Regions from separate parts of the Achromobacter sp. D10 genome, predicted to be linked through region 2. Evidence: riboswitches for the same ligand, from Rfam matches in the RefSeq annotation. Region 2 holds a riboswitch; the other holds the start of a gene.
The links. A riboswitch is a leader RNA that binds a small molecule or an ion and turns the genes downstream of it on or off. The one in region 2 is predicted to bind glycine.

Region 1 (6,580 bases), on a different contig from region 2:
CGAACGGAATGGGCAGGATGCCGGCGGAGCCGAACGGCGCAGCCGACACGGGGCCCACCTTGGCGTCGCCGGGCAGCTTGCCTTGCTCGTTCACCACGCCCGGCAGATACGGCGCCAGGTGCGCGCGCACCGCCACCGGGCCCACGCCGGGGCCGCCGCCGCCGTGCGGGATGCAGAAGGTCTTGTGCAGGTTCAAGTGGGACACGTCCGAACCGAACTTGCCCGGCTGGGCCACGCCCACCATCGCGTTCATGTTGGCGCCATCCAGGTACACCTGGCCGCCGGCCTTGTGCACCAGATCGCAGATCTCGGTGACGGCTTCCTCGAATACGCCGTGCGTGGACGGGTACGTGATCATCAGGGCGGCCAGCTTGTCGCCCACCTGTTCGATCTTGGCGCGCAGATCGGCCAGATCGACGTTGCCGTTGGCGTCGGACGCCACCACCACCACGTCCATGCCGGCCAATTGCGCCGATGCCGGGTTGGTGCCGTGCGCCGACGACGGGATCAGGCAGATGTTGCGCTGATGCTGGCCGTTGGCCTGGTGGTAGCCGCGAATGGCCAAGAGGCCGGCGTACTCACCCTGCGCGCCGGAGTTGGGCTGCAGGCTGATGTTGTCGTAGCCGGTGATTTCGCACAGCGCGGCCGACAGGCGATCGATCAGTTCGTTGTAACCCTGGCTTTGCGCGGCGGGCGCGAACGGGTGGATCAACGCGAACTCGGGCCACGTGATGGGAATCATCTCGGCGGTGGCGTTGAGCTTCATGGTGCACGAGCCCAGCGGAATCATGGTGCGGTCCAGCGCCAGGTCCTTGTCGGCCAGCTTGCGCAGGTAGCGCAGCATGTCGGTTTCCGACTGCACGCTGGAGAACACCGGGTGCTTCAGGATGGCGCTTTCGCGCGTCACTGCGGCAGGAATGCCGCCCGCGGCGGCCGCGTCGAGCGCGTCGATGTCGAGCTCGACGTCGTCGCGTTCCAGGCCTGCAGCGAAAACGTTGACCAGCGCCTGCAGGTCAGCCACGGTCACGGTCTCGTCCAGAGACACCGCCAGGCGGGCGCCGTCGACACGGCGCAGGTTGATGTGCGCGCAATCGGCCGCGGTCAGGATGGCCGGGGTGGCGGCGCCGGTTTCCAGCAGCAGCGTGTCGAAGAAGGTGTCATTGACGACCTTCACACCCAGCTTGACCAGTTCGGCGCGCAGGATTGCGGTACTGCGCTGCACGCGCTCGGCGATGCGGCGGATGCCGACAGGGCCGTGCCACACGGCGTACATGCCGGCCATCACGGCCAGCAGCACTTGCGCGGTGCAGATATTGGAGGTGGCTTTCTCGCGGCGGATGTGCTGTTCGCGCGTTTGCAGCGCCAGACGCATCGCCGGGTTGCCCTGCGCATCCTTGGACACGCCGACCAGGCGGCCGGCCATGTTGCGCTTGAAGGCGTCCTTGCAGGCCATGAAGCCGGCATGCGGGCCGCCAAAGCCGAAGGGCACGCCAAAACGCTGCGCCGAACCGATAGCGATGTCCGCGCCCCACTCGCCCGGCGCGGCCAGCAGGGCCAGCGCCAGCAGATCCGTGGCGACGGCCACGATGGCGCCTTGTGCATGCGCGGCGTCGGCCAGCTTGCGGTAGTCAGCCACCGAGCCGGTGCTGTGCGGATATTGCAGCAGCACGCCGAAGCACTCGGGCAGGCCTTCGGCCTCGTCGCCGACGGTGATTTCGATATCCAGGCCTTCGGCCCGCGTGCGCACGACTTCGATGGTCTGGGGATGCACGTGGCGCGAAATGAAGAACACCGTGCTCTTCGACTTGGCGCTGCGGCGCGCCAGCGTCATGGCTTCCGCGGCGGCGGTGCTTTCATCCAGCAGCGAGGCGTTGGAAATATCCAGGCCGGTCAGGTCGGCGACCATGGTCTGGTAGTTCAGCAGAGCCTCCAGGCGGCCCTGCGAAATCTCGGGCTGGTAAGGCGTGTAGGCCGTGTACCAGGCGGGATTCTCAAGAATGTTGCGCAACACCACGTTCGGCGTCTGCGTACCGTAATACCCCTGGCCGATGTAGCTGCGGTAGACCTTGTTGCGGCCGGCGATCTGCTTCAGCTCGGCCAGCACGTCGGTTTCGCTGCGCGAAGCGGGCAGCGCCAGCGGAGCCTGGCTGCGGATCTTGGGCGGCACGACTTCTTCGATCAGGGCGTCCAGGCTGGCGCTGCCGATGACGGCAAGCATGGCGGCCTGGTCGGCGTCGGAAGGGCCGATATGGCGGGGGATGAAGTCGGTATGGGTGTCTAGGGCGCGCGACATGGGGAGATCTCGGGATAGCGGGTGTCGTCGGAGGACGGACGGTGTTGCATCTTGAGCAACGGGCGCGGAGCCTGTGCCTCCGCGCCCGTTGCCTACAAGCGGCTTAGCCGTTGGCGACGGCTTCGTAGCCAGCGGCGTCGAGCAACTTGTCGGCGTCCGCGGCATTGACCGGCTTGATCTTGAAGATCCAGGCGGTGAAAGCCGATTCGTTGATCAGGTTGGGGTTGTTTTCCAGCTCTTCGTTGAACGCGACGATCTCGCCGGCCACGGGAGCGTAGATGTCCGAAGCGGCCTTGACCGACTCGACCACGCCCGCGGTTTCACCGGCGTTCAGCTTCGCGCCGACCTTCACGTCGCCAACGAAGACCAGGTCACCCAATTGATCCTGGGCGGTATCGGTGATGCCGACGACGAACACATCGCCCTCGGCTTTGACCCATTCATGGGACTCGGTGTACTTGCGATCGGTGGGCAGACTCATGGGAACTCCTGAGGGAATGCGGGTAGATGAATGGTGTTGCGCGCCTCGCGCGGGCGACCGTCGCCCAGGGGGCCGGCGGCTCGCGCGAAGCTTCGAGTTTACGAGTGTTCGACCGCTTTGCCGTTACGCACGAACGGCAATTTGCAAGCCAGGGCCGGCACCCATTTGCCGCGGATGTCGACCTCGACCGTGTCACCCGGCTTCACGCCTTGCGGCAGGCGGGCGAAACCGATGGAGACGCCCAAGGTAGGCGACATGGTGCCGCTGGTGAGTTCGCCCATGCCGTCCTTGGTGCGCACGGCCATGTGCGCGCGCATGACGCCGCGCTCTTGCAGCTTCAGGCCGATGAAGGCGGCGGGGGTGGCGAATTGCTCCAGCGCGTCGCGGCCAATGAAGCGGCGCTCGGCGTTCTTCAGGGAGACGGTCCAGGTCAGGCCGGCCTGGTCGGGCTGGGTCAGCTCGTCCATGTCCTGGCCATAGAGATTCATGCCGGCTTCCAGGCGCAGCGTATCGCGCGCGCCCAGCCCGCAGGGACGCACGCCCTGGGCAACCAGATCGCGCCACAACTGCACGACCTCGGTAGCGGGCAGCACGATCTCAAAGCCGTCTTCACCGGTGTAGCCGGTACGGGCCACCAGGGTGTCGTCGCCAACGCGGGCGGCCACGAAGGGGGTCAGCGGCTCGCTGGCGACCTGCCATGCCGGGCGGGCAGCCCAGACCTTGGCGCGGGCGTTCGGGCCCTGCACGGCCACCATGGCCAGATCGCGGCGCGGCGTAATGGCGACGTCGAACTGGCCAGCCTGCTTGACGCGCTGCATCCAGGCCACGTCCTTGTCGGCCGTGCCGGCGTTGACCACGACGCGCCATTCGTCGGCGGCGAAGAAGTAGATGATCAGGTCGTCGATGACGCCGCCTTGCGGATTCAGCATGCAGCTGTACAGCGCCTTGCCCGGCACGGTCAGCTTGGCCACGTCGTTGGCGACCAGGCGTTGCAGGAACGCGAAAGCGTCCGGGCCGGCCACGTCGACGTTCAGCATGTGCGACACGTCGAACATGCCGGCGTCCTGGCGCACGGCATGGTGTTCTTCCAGCTGCGAACCGTAGGCCAGCGGCATGTCCCAGCCGCCGAAATCGACCATTCGGGCGCCAGAGGCGATGTGTTCTTCGGCCAGCGGGGTGCGTTTGAGGGTTGCGGACATGCGCGGAAACTCCGGGGCGGCAATGTTGCCAGGGTTACGGAATGCCTGTGGTGCGTAACGGCCTGCGCCGGCACTACGGCTGAATCTTCCGCCCCTCTGTCCTTTTGCCTGAGAGTTGCCCCGCGTGGCGGGTTTGCACCTTCGGCGCCTGGGCTGCTCGACATGTCCCTATTTCAGGGGCGGCGCCAGGTCTCTCCAGAGTGCTGTTTTGCCGCGTCCACATGGTGAAAACCGGGACGGAGCAAGCATGGGCGGTATGGGTTACCTGAGCGATTCCGGGCGAATTGCGCCTTCGGCGGCGGCCGGACGTACAGGCCGCTCTCTCCCGCAACATGCGTGACAGCGGCGCAAGCATACAACGAAAGCCGCAGCCAGGGAATGCCCCGCCCTTGCGGCCTGCCCGCGTCTTTGCGGGCCCGGTGCTAGCCCAGCGCCGTGTCCAGCAGCATCATCAACACGAATCCCAGCATCAGCCCGCAGGTCGCGTAAACCTCATGCCCCTTGCGATGCGATTCCGGAATGATTTCGTGGCTGATCACGAACAGCATGGCGCCGGCGGCAAAGCCCAGCCCCCAGGGCAGCAGCGGTTCGGACCAACCGACCACGGCCGCGCCCAGCACGGCGCCCAGGGGTTCGACCAACCCCGACAACATGCCCAACGCCACCGCGAACGCGCGCTGGTAACCCGCGGCCAGCAGCGCCACCGCCACCACCAGCCCCTCGGGAATGTCCTGGATCGCAATTCCGGTGGCCAGCGCGGTGCCGCGCATGGCGTCGTTGCCCGCGTAACCCACGCCGATGGCCAGGCCCTCGGGCAGATTATGGAGAGTGATGGCAAAGACAAACAGCCAGGTGCGGCGCAGACGGTGGGCCTCGATGCCTTCCCTGCCCTTGATGAAGTGCTCATGCGGCAGGGTGCGGTCCATAAGCAACAGCACGGCAGCCCCCAGCAGCACGGCGGCGCCCACGGTCAAGCCGGCGCCCCAGGGACCGTAGCCCAGGTCGCGGCTTGCGGCGATGCCTGGCGCCACCAACGAAAATGCGCTGGCCGCCAGCATGACGCCGGCCCCGAAGCCGAACATGCTGTCCTGCATTTTCTGCGGAATGCTGCGGGCGAACAGAATGGGCACGGTACCCAGCGCCGTGGCCGCGGCGGCCACCAGCCCGCCCAGGAGGGCATCGGCCACGTGCGGCGCGCGCACGTCCAGATAGGCCCACAGCTGGTGCAGGCCCAGGCAGGCCACCAATACCGCCAACGTCCACACGCTAATGCTGGTGGCCGCTGGCCGCACGCGATGACGGCTGAAGGTGTTCATGTGCCGCTGCCTCCTTGCGAGAGATGCGCTCAGCGCCGAGCCGCCGCGTAGCGGCGCGCCACTTCAGGCCAGTTCACGACATTGTAGAAGGCGCCGATGTACTCCGGCCTACGGTTCTGATACTTGAGGTAATAGGCGTGCTCCCACACGTCCAGGCCCAGGATGGGCGTGTTGCCCTGCATCAGCGGACTGTCCTGGTTGGCGCTGCTTTCGACCGTCAGCTTGCCCGCGGGCGTGACGGAGAGCCAGGCCCAGCCGCTGCCGAAACGCGTGAGCGCGGCCTTGGTAAAGGCGTCGCGGAAGGCCGCCAGCCCGCCCAGGTCCGCTTCGATAGCCCCGGCCAACTCGCCGTCCGGCTCGCCGCCGCCTTCGGGTGACATGACGGACCAGAACAGGCTGTGGTTCGCATGGCCGCCGCCATGGTTGCGCACGGCACCGCGGACGGCTTCAGGCAGCTGTTCCAGCCGCGCCACCAAGGATTCGACCGGTTCATCGGTCGCAATACCCGCGCCTTCCAGCGCGGCGTTCAGGCTATTGACGTAGGTCTGATGGTGCTTGCTGTGGTGGATCTCCATCGTCATCGCATCGATATGAGGCTCCAGGGCGTCGTAGGCGTATGGTAGGGGCGGAAGGGTGTAGGCCATGAATGTCTCCGTGGGATCCGCCCTCTCTCAGAGGCCAGATCAATATCGAAAACATAAATGATAAGTATTTTTATTTGATATCACAACGGCAAGCTTCCAATGCCTGCCATAGCGCCGACCTATCGGCGCCCTGGCCTTGTCGTTACAGCGCCTTGCCGCAAGCGACCCCGGAGGCCCACGCCCACTGGAAGTTGTAGCCGCCCAGCCAGCCCGTGACGTCCACGGCTTCGCCGATGAAATACAGCCCGGCGGTGGTCTTGGCCTGCATGGACTTCTGGTCCAGTCCGCGCGTATCCACCCCGCCGCGCATCACTTCGGCCTTTTTGTAGCCAGCGGTGCCGCTGGGCACCAGAGTCCATTGATGGATATCCTGCGCCAGCGCGCGCAAGGTCTTGTCCGGTGCGTCCGCCAGCCGCAGCGATGCCAGTCCAGGTTTGCCGCCCTGCTCGGCCAGGTGCAGCCAACGGTCGGCCAGACGCTTGGGCCAGAGGCCCGCCAGCACGGTATGCAGCTGTTGCCGGTTGCCGGACTTGGACGCCAGCAGTTCTTCGGCCAGATCGCGGCCTGGCGCCAGATCGACCACGATCGGTTCGCCGGGTTTCCAGTAACTGGATATCTGCAGAATGGCCGGGCCGGACAGGCCACGG
Region 2 (6,580 bases):
CTGCGCCAGGCGGGCAAGAAGCCGGTGCAATGCGCCCCTGCCGCCGGCTACATCGTGCCCCGCATCCAGGCGCTGGCCATGAACGAAGCGGCCCGCATGGTCGAGGAAGGCGTAGCCAGCGCCGAAGACATCGACACGGCCGTGCGCCTGGGCTTCGGCCTGCGCTTCTCGGTCCTGGGACTGCTGGAATTCATAGACTGGGGCGGCGGCGACATCCTCTACTACGCCTCGCGCTATCTCGCCGACGCCATCGATCCGCGCTTCGCCTCGCCCGCCGTCATCGCCCGCAACATGGAACAAGGGCGCAACGGACTGCGCGACGGCCAGGGCTTCTACGACTACGCCGGCATGGACGTGAACGCCTACAAGATGGAGCGGCTGGCACAGCTGTGCAAGCGGCTGGAAGTGATGGAGCTGCTGCCCCGCTACGACGCGGCGAGGCAGCCGCCTGCGCGCTAGTCCCGGGGCTGCGCGCCTACTTGTCCAATTCGCCCAGGATCCGGTACGCCAGCCGGACCCTGGCCTCGTTCGGATAGTTGCGGTTGGCCAGTATCACGATGCCCAGGCGCTTGGACGGCACGAACGCCACATAGCCGCCGAAACCGTTGGTCGAGCCCGTCTTGTTGATCCACACGGCTTGCTGCGGCGGCAGCGGCGGGTTCAACGCGGCCACCGGCTGGCTCTGGCTGTTGTAGTTGCCGGCATTGGCCGTCAGCAAGGCGTCCAGCGTCGCCGGATAGCGCAGTTGTTCCCAGGCCAGGTCCTGGACCATGTCGCCCAGTTGGTAATAGCCGACGTGCGTCTGCCCGATCGCATCGCGTAGTTCGGCATTGGTGACGTTCAAGCCCATGTTCGCGTCGACAAAGCGGATCAGGTCGCGCGCGCTGGTCTTCACGCCGTAGGCCTCGTCCGCCAGCACGCCCGGATTCACGCGCACGGGCGCATTTTGCTTGTTGTAGCCCTGCGCATAGTCTGCCATTCGCGCGGCGGGCACGTCGATGTAGGTGCTGGTCAGGCCCAGCTTGGGAAACAGGTCCCGCTCCATCGCCGCCTTGAACGGCTGGTTCAGGCTCTTGGCGGCGACCACGCCCAGCATGCCGATGCTGGGGTTGGCGTAGGTACGGTACGTGCCGGCGGGATGCTCGGGCTTCCAGTTCTTGAGATAAGCCATCAGCTGCGCCTGGTTCTTGATGGCGTCGGGCACCTGCAAGGGGAAGCCGCCGGTCGTATGCGTGCCCAGGTTGATCAGGCTCAGTTTGGCGAAGTCGCTGCCGGCGAGTTCGGGCAGGAACTTGGCCGGGCTGTCGCCCAGGGCCAGGCGGCCGCGCGCCTGTGCATAGGCCGCCAGGGTCGCCGTGTAGGTCTTGCTGATGGACCCGACCTCGTAGAGCGTGTCGCTGCCGGCGGGCTTGCCCGTTTCCCTGGACGCCACGCCGTAGTTGTAGAAGCGCTGCGTGCCGTCCTGGGTCACGGCGACCGACATCCCGGGGATGTCGTGTTCGCGCATGACGGCCTGGACCGCCTCGTCGATCTTGCGGTCCGCGTCGGCCTGGCCGGCCTGCGCCAGTGCGCTGCCGCCGACCATCAGCGCAAACCATCCCGTGCGCAGCATGCTATTCAAGCGCATTCTCGTCATTCCCTGTCGTGTCGAATCCGTGGCGCCGCAACGGCGGCGCGCATGCATCGTAACGCGGCGCGGTGTCCCATTGGTACTAACCCTTGGTCTCATTCCCGGGGATTTTGGCTATTCTCGGCTCGTCGATCCAAAACCTCGCAGAAGAGACCTGCCCCAGCGACAGGCGCCGACGGAGCAACCGCCCCGGAAACTCTCAGGCAAACAGGACTGCGCGGTCTAGACAATCTGGAGAGAGGCGCGATGCGCCCACCGAAGGGGAACCCGCCGCCGCCCGCGCCGCGGGTGAAGCTCTCAGGTACAGAGACAGATGGGGTGCTGCGGCCGGGTGGCCGCGGCCACTCAATCTGGAGCCATCATGCCCCGCATCGCCATCATTGGCGCCGGTATCACCGGCGTCACGTCCGCCTATGCCCTGAGCAAACTGGGATACCACGTCACCGTCTACGACCGCCAGCGCTATCCCGCCATGGAGACCTCCTACGCCAACGGCGGCCAGTTGTCGGCCAGCAACGCCGAAGTCTGGAACAGCACCGCCACCGTCATGAAGGGCCTGCGCTGGCTCGGCCGGCATAACGCGCCGCTGCTGCTCAATCCCAGATTCAGCTGGCACAAGTATTCCTGGCTGGCGCAATTCATCGGGCAGATCCCAAACTACCGCCGCAACACCATCGAGACCACCCGGCTGGCCATCGCCGCGCGCCAACACCTATATGCCATGGCCGAAGAAGAAGGCATCGATTTCGACCTGGAGCGCCGCGGCATCCTGCACATCTATCACGACGCCGCCAGCTTCGAGACCGCGCGCCGCGCCAATGCCTTGTTGCAGGAAGGCGGGCTGGAGCGCTACGCGGTATCGCCCGAAGAAGCGCGCAACATCGAACCCACATTGACGACCACCTGCTACGGCGGCTTCTACACGCCGTCCGACGCCACGGGCGACATCCACAAGTTCACCAGCGGCCTGGCGCGCGCTTGCGAACGCCGGGGCGTGCGCTTCGCGCAGGATGCCGACATCCGCAACATCAGCGTGGACGGCGCGCCGTACGTGCTCGACGTCGCGCGCGAGGGCGGCACGCGCCGCGAACAACACGAAGCCGACGCCATCGTCGTCTGCGCCGGCGCCGTCAGCCGGCAATTCGCGAAACAGCTGGGCGACACGGTCAACATCTACCCCGTCAAGGGCTACTCCATCAGCGTGCACCTGGACGACGCGCCCAGCCAGGCTGCCGCGCCCCGTGTCAGCCTGCTGGACGAGGCCGCCAAGATCGTCACCAGCCGGCTGGGCGACCGCTTCCGCGTGGCTGGCACGGCCGAGTTCAACGGTTTCAACATGGACATTCGCGCCGAACGCGTACAGCCGCTGGTGGATTGGACCCGCAAGCACTTCCCCGGCGTCCGCACCTCGCGCGTGGTGCCCTGGTGCGGACTACGCCCCATGACCCCCAGCATGATGCCCCGCGTCGGCCCTGGAAAACGGCCCGGCGTGTTCTACAACACGGGACATGGGCATCTGGGGTGGACCTTGTCAGCGGCGACCGCGCAGATGCTGGCGGCGAGCGTGCAGGAAGGGGTGGGCGAGGCTTGAGCGGATGGGCGCGGCGCTCGGGTAGGACTGAATTCAGACCATATTGAGCAGGCGACCTGTGCGGATACTCTGGCCATAAGAATCAGATCGCCAACTCGCCGCGTAAGAGCATTGCGAAAAACGGGTGCTCCGGCACAGCCTAGTTTTCGGCCAGCGCGGTCTCCTTCCTATTCTTATCATCCGCGGAGACAAGCATGGAGGAATTCGGCTCCACCGTACTGTTCTGGCCAAACACACCATTGTTCTTGCACACCTGCCCCTCCTTCATCACCAGGACTATCCCGTCCGGATCGACCAACAGCGACAGGTCCTTCAACGGATCGCCGTCGACCATGACCACGTCCGCCAGGTAGCCTGGGCGCAGCATGCCCAGCTCGTCCGGCCGTTGCATGATCTCGCCGCCCAACCGGGTGGCGGACATCAGCGCCTCGGCCGGGGTCATGCCGATGTAATCGACGAAGTACTGGAGGTCGCGGGCATTGGTGCCGTGGGGCATCCAGGCAAAGCCGTAGTCGCCGCCGGGCAGGATGCGAATGCCGCGCTGGTGCATCTTGCGCAGTGACTCCGAGGCGATTTCCAGTTCGCGCTTGTAGCCCATTTGTTCGGCGATGGCGGGCGTAATGCCGTATTCCGAAGCGTTGAACGCGGTGCGGATAAGCCAGCCTATGCCGGGCGCGACGAAGTGGCGGTCCTTGTTGGCTTCCAGCATGTCGAGCGCCTCTTCGTCGGCAAAGCTGGCGTGATAGATCATCTCGATGCCGTGGCGCACGCATTGCTTGACCGACTCGCTGGAGCGGGCATGCGCGGCGACGCGCTTGCCGTAGCGCTTCGCTTCGCCAGCCAGCATGGCGATCTCGTCCTCGGCGAAGGGCGACATCTCGGCCGGCAGCCCGGCGATGTACTCGCCTGACAAGTTGATCTTCAGGTGGTCGACGCCGTATTTAATGAAGGTGCGCGCCGAGCGCCTGATCTCTTCCGGGCCGCAGCACACACTGCCGAAGCTCAGTTCGTCGAATGGCATGTGCGGCAGAGAATTGTCGCCAAGCGCGCCAATCGTGGTGATTTCCTGGCTGCCCGCCAGGTAGCGCGGCCCGGGGCATTCTCCGGCATTGATGGCGTTGCGCAGCACCACGTCCAGCCGAGGTTTGGCCGCGGCCGCGCCTATGGCCGAAGTCCAGCCCATATCCAGGTAACGTTTGGCCACGCGCACGCACCAGAGGATGTGCTCTTCCGGCGGCATGAACTGAATAGCGGCCAGCGAAGGCTGGTCGTTCCAGGAAAAATGCGTGTGCGCTTCGGTCATGCCGGGCATCAGGAAGCGTCCCTTCCCGTCGATGACCCGCGCGCCATCCCTGCTCACCTGTTGGGGCGCGCGCGCGACTTGGGAGATGCGCGCCCCTTCGATGAGAACCTCACCAGGATAGGGTTCCGCACCGCTGCCATCGAAGATGGCGACATTGATTATGGCAATGCTGGACATGACAAGTCTCCTCCGGCCCGTCGCGCGGGCCGATTTCTTATGTTGAAACGCCAGGAAAAACGTTGCTTAACGCAATGCTGCGTAAAACTCCCGCAAGGCCTCTGCGCAAGCCTGAGGTTTTTCGTAGGTGGTCCAGTGGCCGCAGTCCTTCAGCACGATCTGGCGGCTGCCGGCCAGGCGTGCAGCAAGCGCCTGCACATTCGTGGGCGGTGCCACGCCGTCCTGGTCGCCGGTCACGAGCAAAGCCGGGACGCTGATCGTCTCGAGGGCTGCCGGCTGCGCGTCAGCCAGCGCCTCGCAGCTTTGCGCATAGCCTTCCGGAGGCTGACGCATCACGCTCTCACGCACCAGTGCCAGCACGGCGGGCTGGTTCTGCCTGGTTTGCGCGCTGGTTGCGCCCTTGACGATGGCGTCTGCGATTTCCTGGATCGCCGCGCTGCCACCACGCGCCAGCTCCGCCCGCGCGCGAATGCCGGGCCGGCCCGCATCCGGCGGCGCGGCCAACGGTCCGAACAGCGCCAGCGACTTGACCCTGCCAGGATGGGCCACGGCAAGATGCTGGGCCACCACGGTTCCGAGCGAATGCGCGGCGACATGCGCCACATCGATCTCCAATGCGTCCAGCAGTCCCGCCATCGTGTCCACGTAGGTAGCGATAGACAGGCGTTTCTCGCCCAGCGCCGAGCGCGCACTTCCCGGCAGGTCCGGACGGATCACGCGGAACCCGTCGAAGGCGCCCATGACGGGCGTCCACGTATTCGAGGAACCACCCAGGCCGTGTATGCACAACAGTGCCGGCCCTTCGCCGTCGATCTCCACGGCCATGCCGTTGACGTGTTGGGTGCTCATGCTGCCGTCTCCTTTTATCTGAGCAGTCGTTGCTTGCATCGGCATTGCGCCGGCAATTTTTCAGGACTGTATCGGCGCGGGCGGCAGCGCGCTTATCGCCGCGTGCGCGGACTTATCGCAGAGTCAGATTTTGTGCCTAGTGAATACACCTAGCGCGGACAAACGCGCAAACGCCCATAAAATTCCCTGAGCGCCGCACCCGCCCGCGCGCAGGCCCAGGCTCGCGCGACGAGGCGATAAGAAAAACGGGAGACAGAGATGCAGGAGACTTACGCCTTGCACGAAGGCGCGTTCGGCCGCGCCGTCGTGCTGGAACTGCGCGACGACCTGATCGCGCACGCGCATGCGGAAGTGCAGCTGGCCCTGTGGCTGGGCGGCGCGCGCGTGCTGGGACATGTCGGCCAGACTCCGGTCCCCTACAGCGAGCACCTGGCGCTCGGCACCAACACGTACGAATCGCACGACGCCAGACTGCTCGAACGGTCGGGACCGGCCATCTTCCTGGTGCTCTACATCGCCAAGCCCTGGCTGGACGAAAGGCGGGCCGCCACCGGTCGCCCATTCCACTTCGCGGCGCCGGGCGTGCCCATCGACGCGGCGGTACGCCAAAGCTGTTGGCGATTGCTGGACAAGATCGTGGCGCCGCAAGACCACCCCGGCGCGGATCTGGATGCGGAGGTCGAGGCCCTGCTGCAAGCGGCCATCGAATCGTCGATCGAGCCGGATCGTCCGCGCAACCGGATGCCCGCGGCGCCGGCACTCGACCGCCGGCTGCGCGCGGCGATCGCCTACATGCGCGAACATGCCCACGAGCCGATCACGGCGGAAGAAGTCGCCAGCCGCGTGGGCCTGTCGCGCGGCCACTTCTTCGCGCTGTTCCGGGATCAGCTCAACACCACGCCTCAGGTCTTCTGGAGCGCCGTGCGCGTGGAAGAGGCCGTGCGCCTGCTGGTGCACCAGGAACAGCCCCTGACTTCGGTGGCGCTGGATCTGGGCTTCTCCACGCCCGGCAATTTCTCCCGCTTCTTCC

Region 1: it holds a riboswitch for glycine, as region 2 does, so the genes downstream of both, gcvT (glycine cleavage system aminomethyltransferase GcvT) here and VCS63_RS20450 (D-amino acid dehydrogenase) in region 2, are expected to answer to the same signal.

The regions. Positions count from the first base shown of each region.
Region 1 covers NZ_JAYJLE010000012.1:99,233-105,812, forward strand. Annotated here, with positions in the region: gene gcvP (aminomethyl-transferring glycine dehydrogenase) at 1-2,293, opposite strand, end outside; gene gcvH (glycine cleavage system protein GcvH) at 2,397-2,774, opposite strand; gene gcvT (glycine cleavage system aminomethyltransferase GcvT) at 2,873-3,973, opposite strand; glycine riboswitch at 4,060-4,182, opposite strand; glycine riboswitch at 4,216-4,311, opposite strand; gene VCS63_RS24490 (ZIP family metal transporter) at 4,396-5,289, opposite strand; gene VCS63_RS24495 (superoxide dismutase) at 5,319-5,933, opposite strand; gene VCS63_RS24500 (NAD(P)/FAD-dependent oxidoreductase) at 6,076-6,580, opposite strand, start outside.
Region 2 covers NZ_JAYJLE010000007.1:254,573-261,152, reverse strand. Annotated here, with positions in the region: gene VCS63_RS20460 (3-hydroxybutyryl-CoA dehydrogenase) at 1-459, shown strand, start outside; gene ampC (class C beta-lactamase) at 476-1,612, opposite strand; glycine riboswitch at 1,765-1,856, shown strand; glycine riboswitch at 1,858-1,947, shown strand; gene VCS63_RS20450 (D-amino acid dehydrogenase) at 1,992-3,221, shown strand; gene VCS63_RS20445 (amidohydrolase family protein) at 3,361-4,701, opposite strand; gene VCS63_RS20440 (alpha/beta hydrolase) at 4,768-5,550, opposite strand; gene VCS63_RS20435 (helix-turn-helix domain-containing protein) at 5,809-6,580, shown strand, end outside.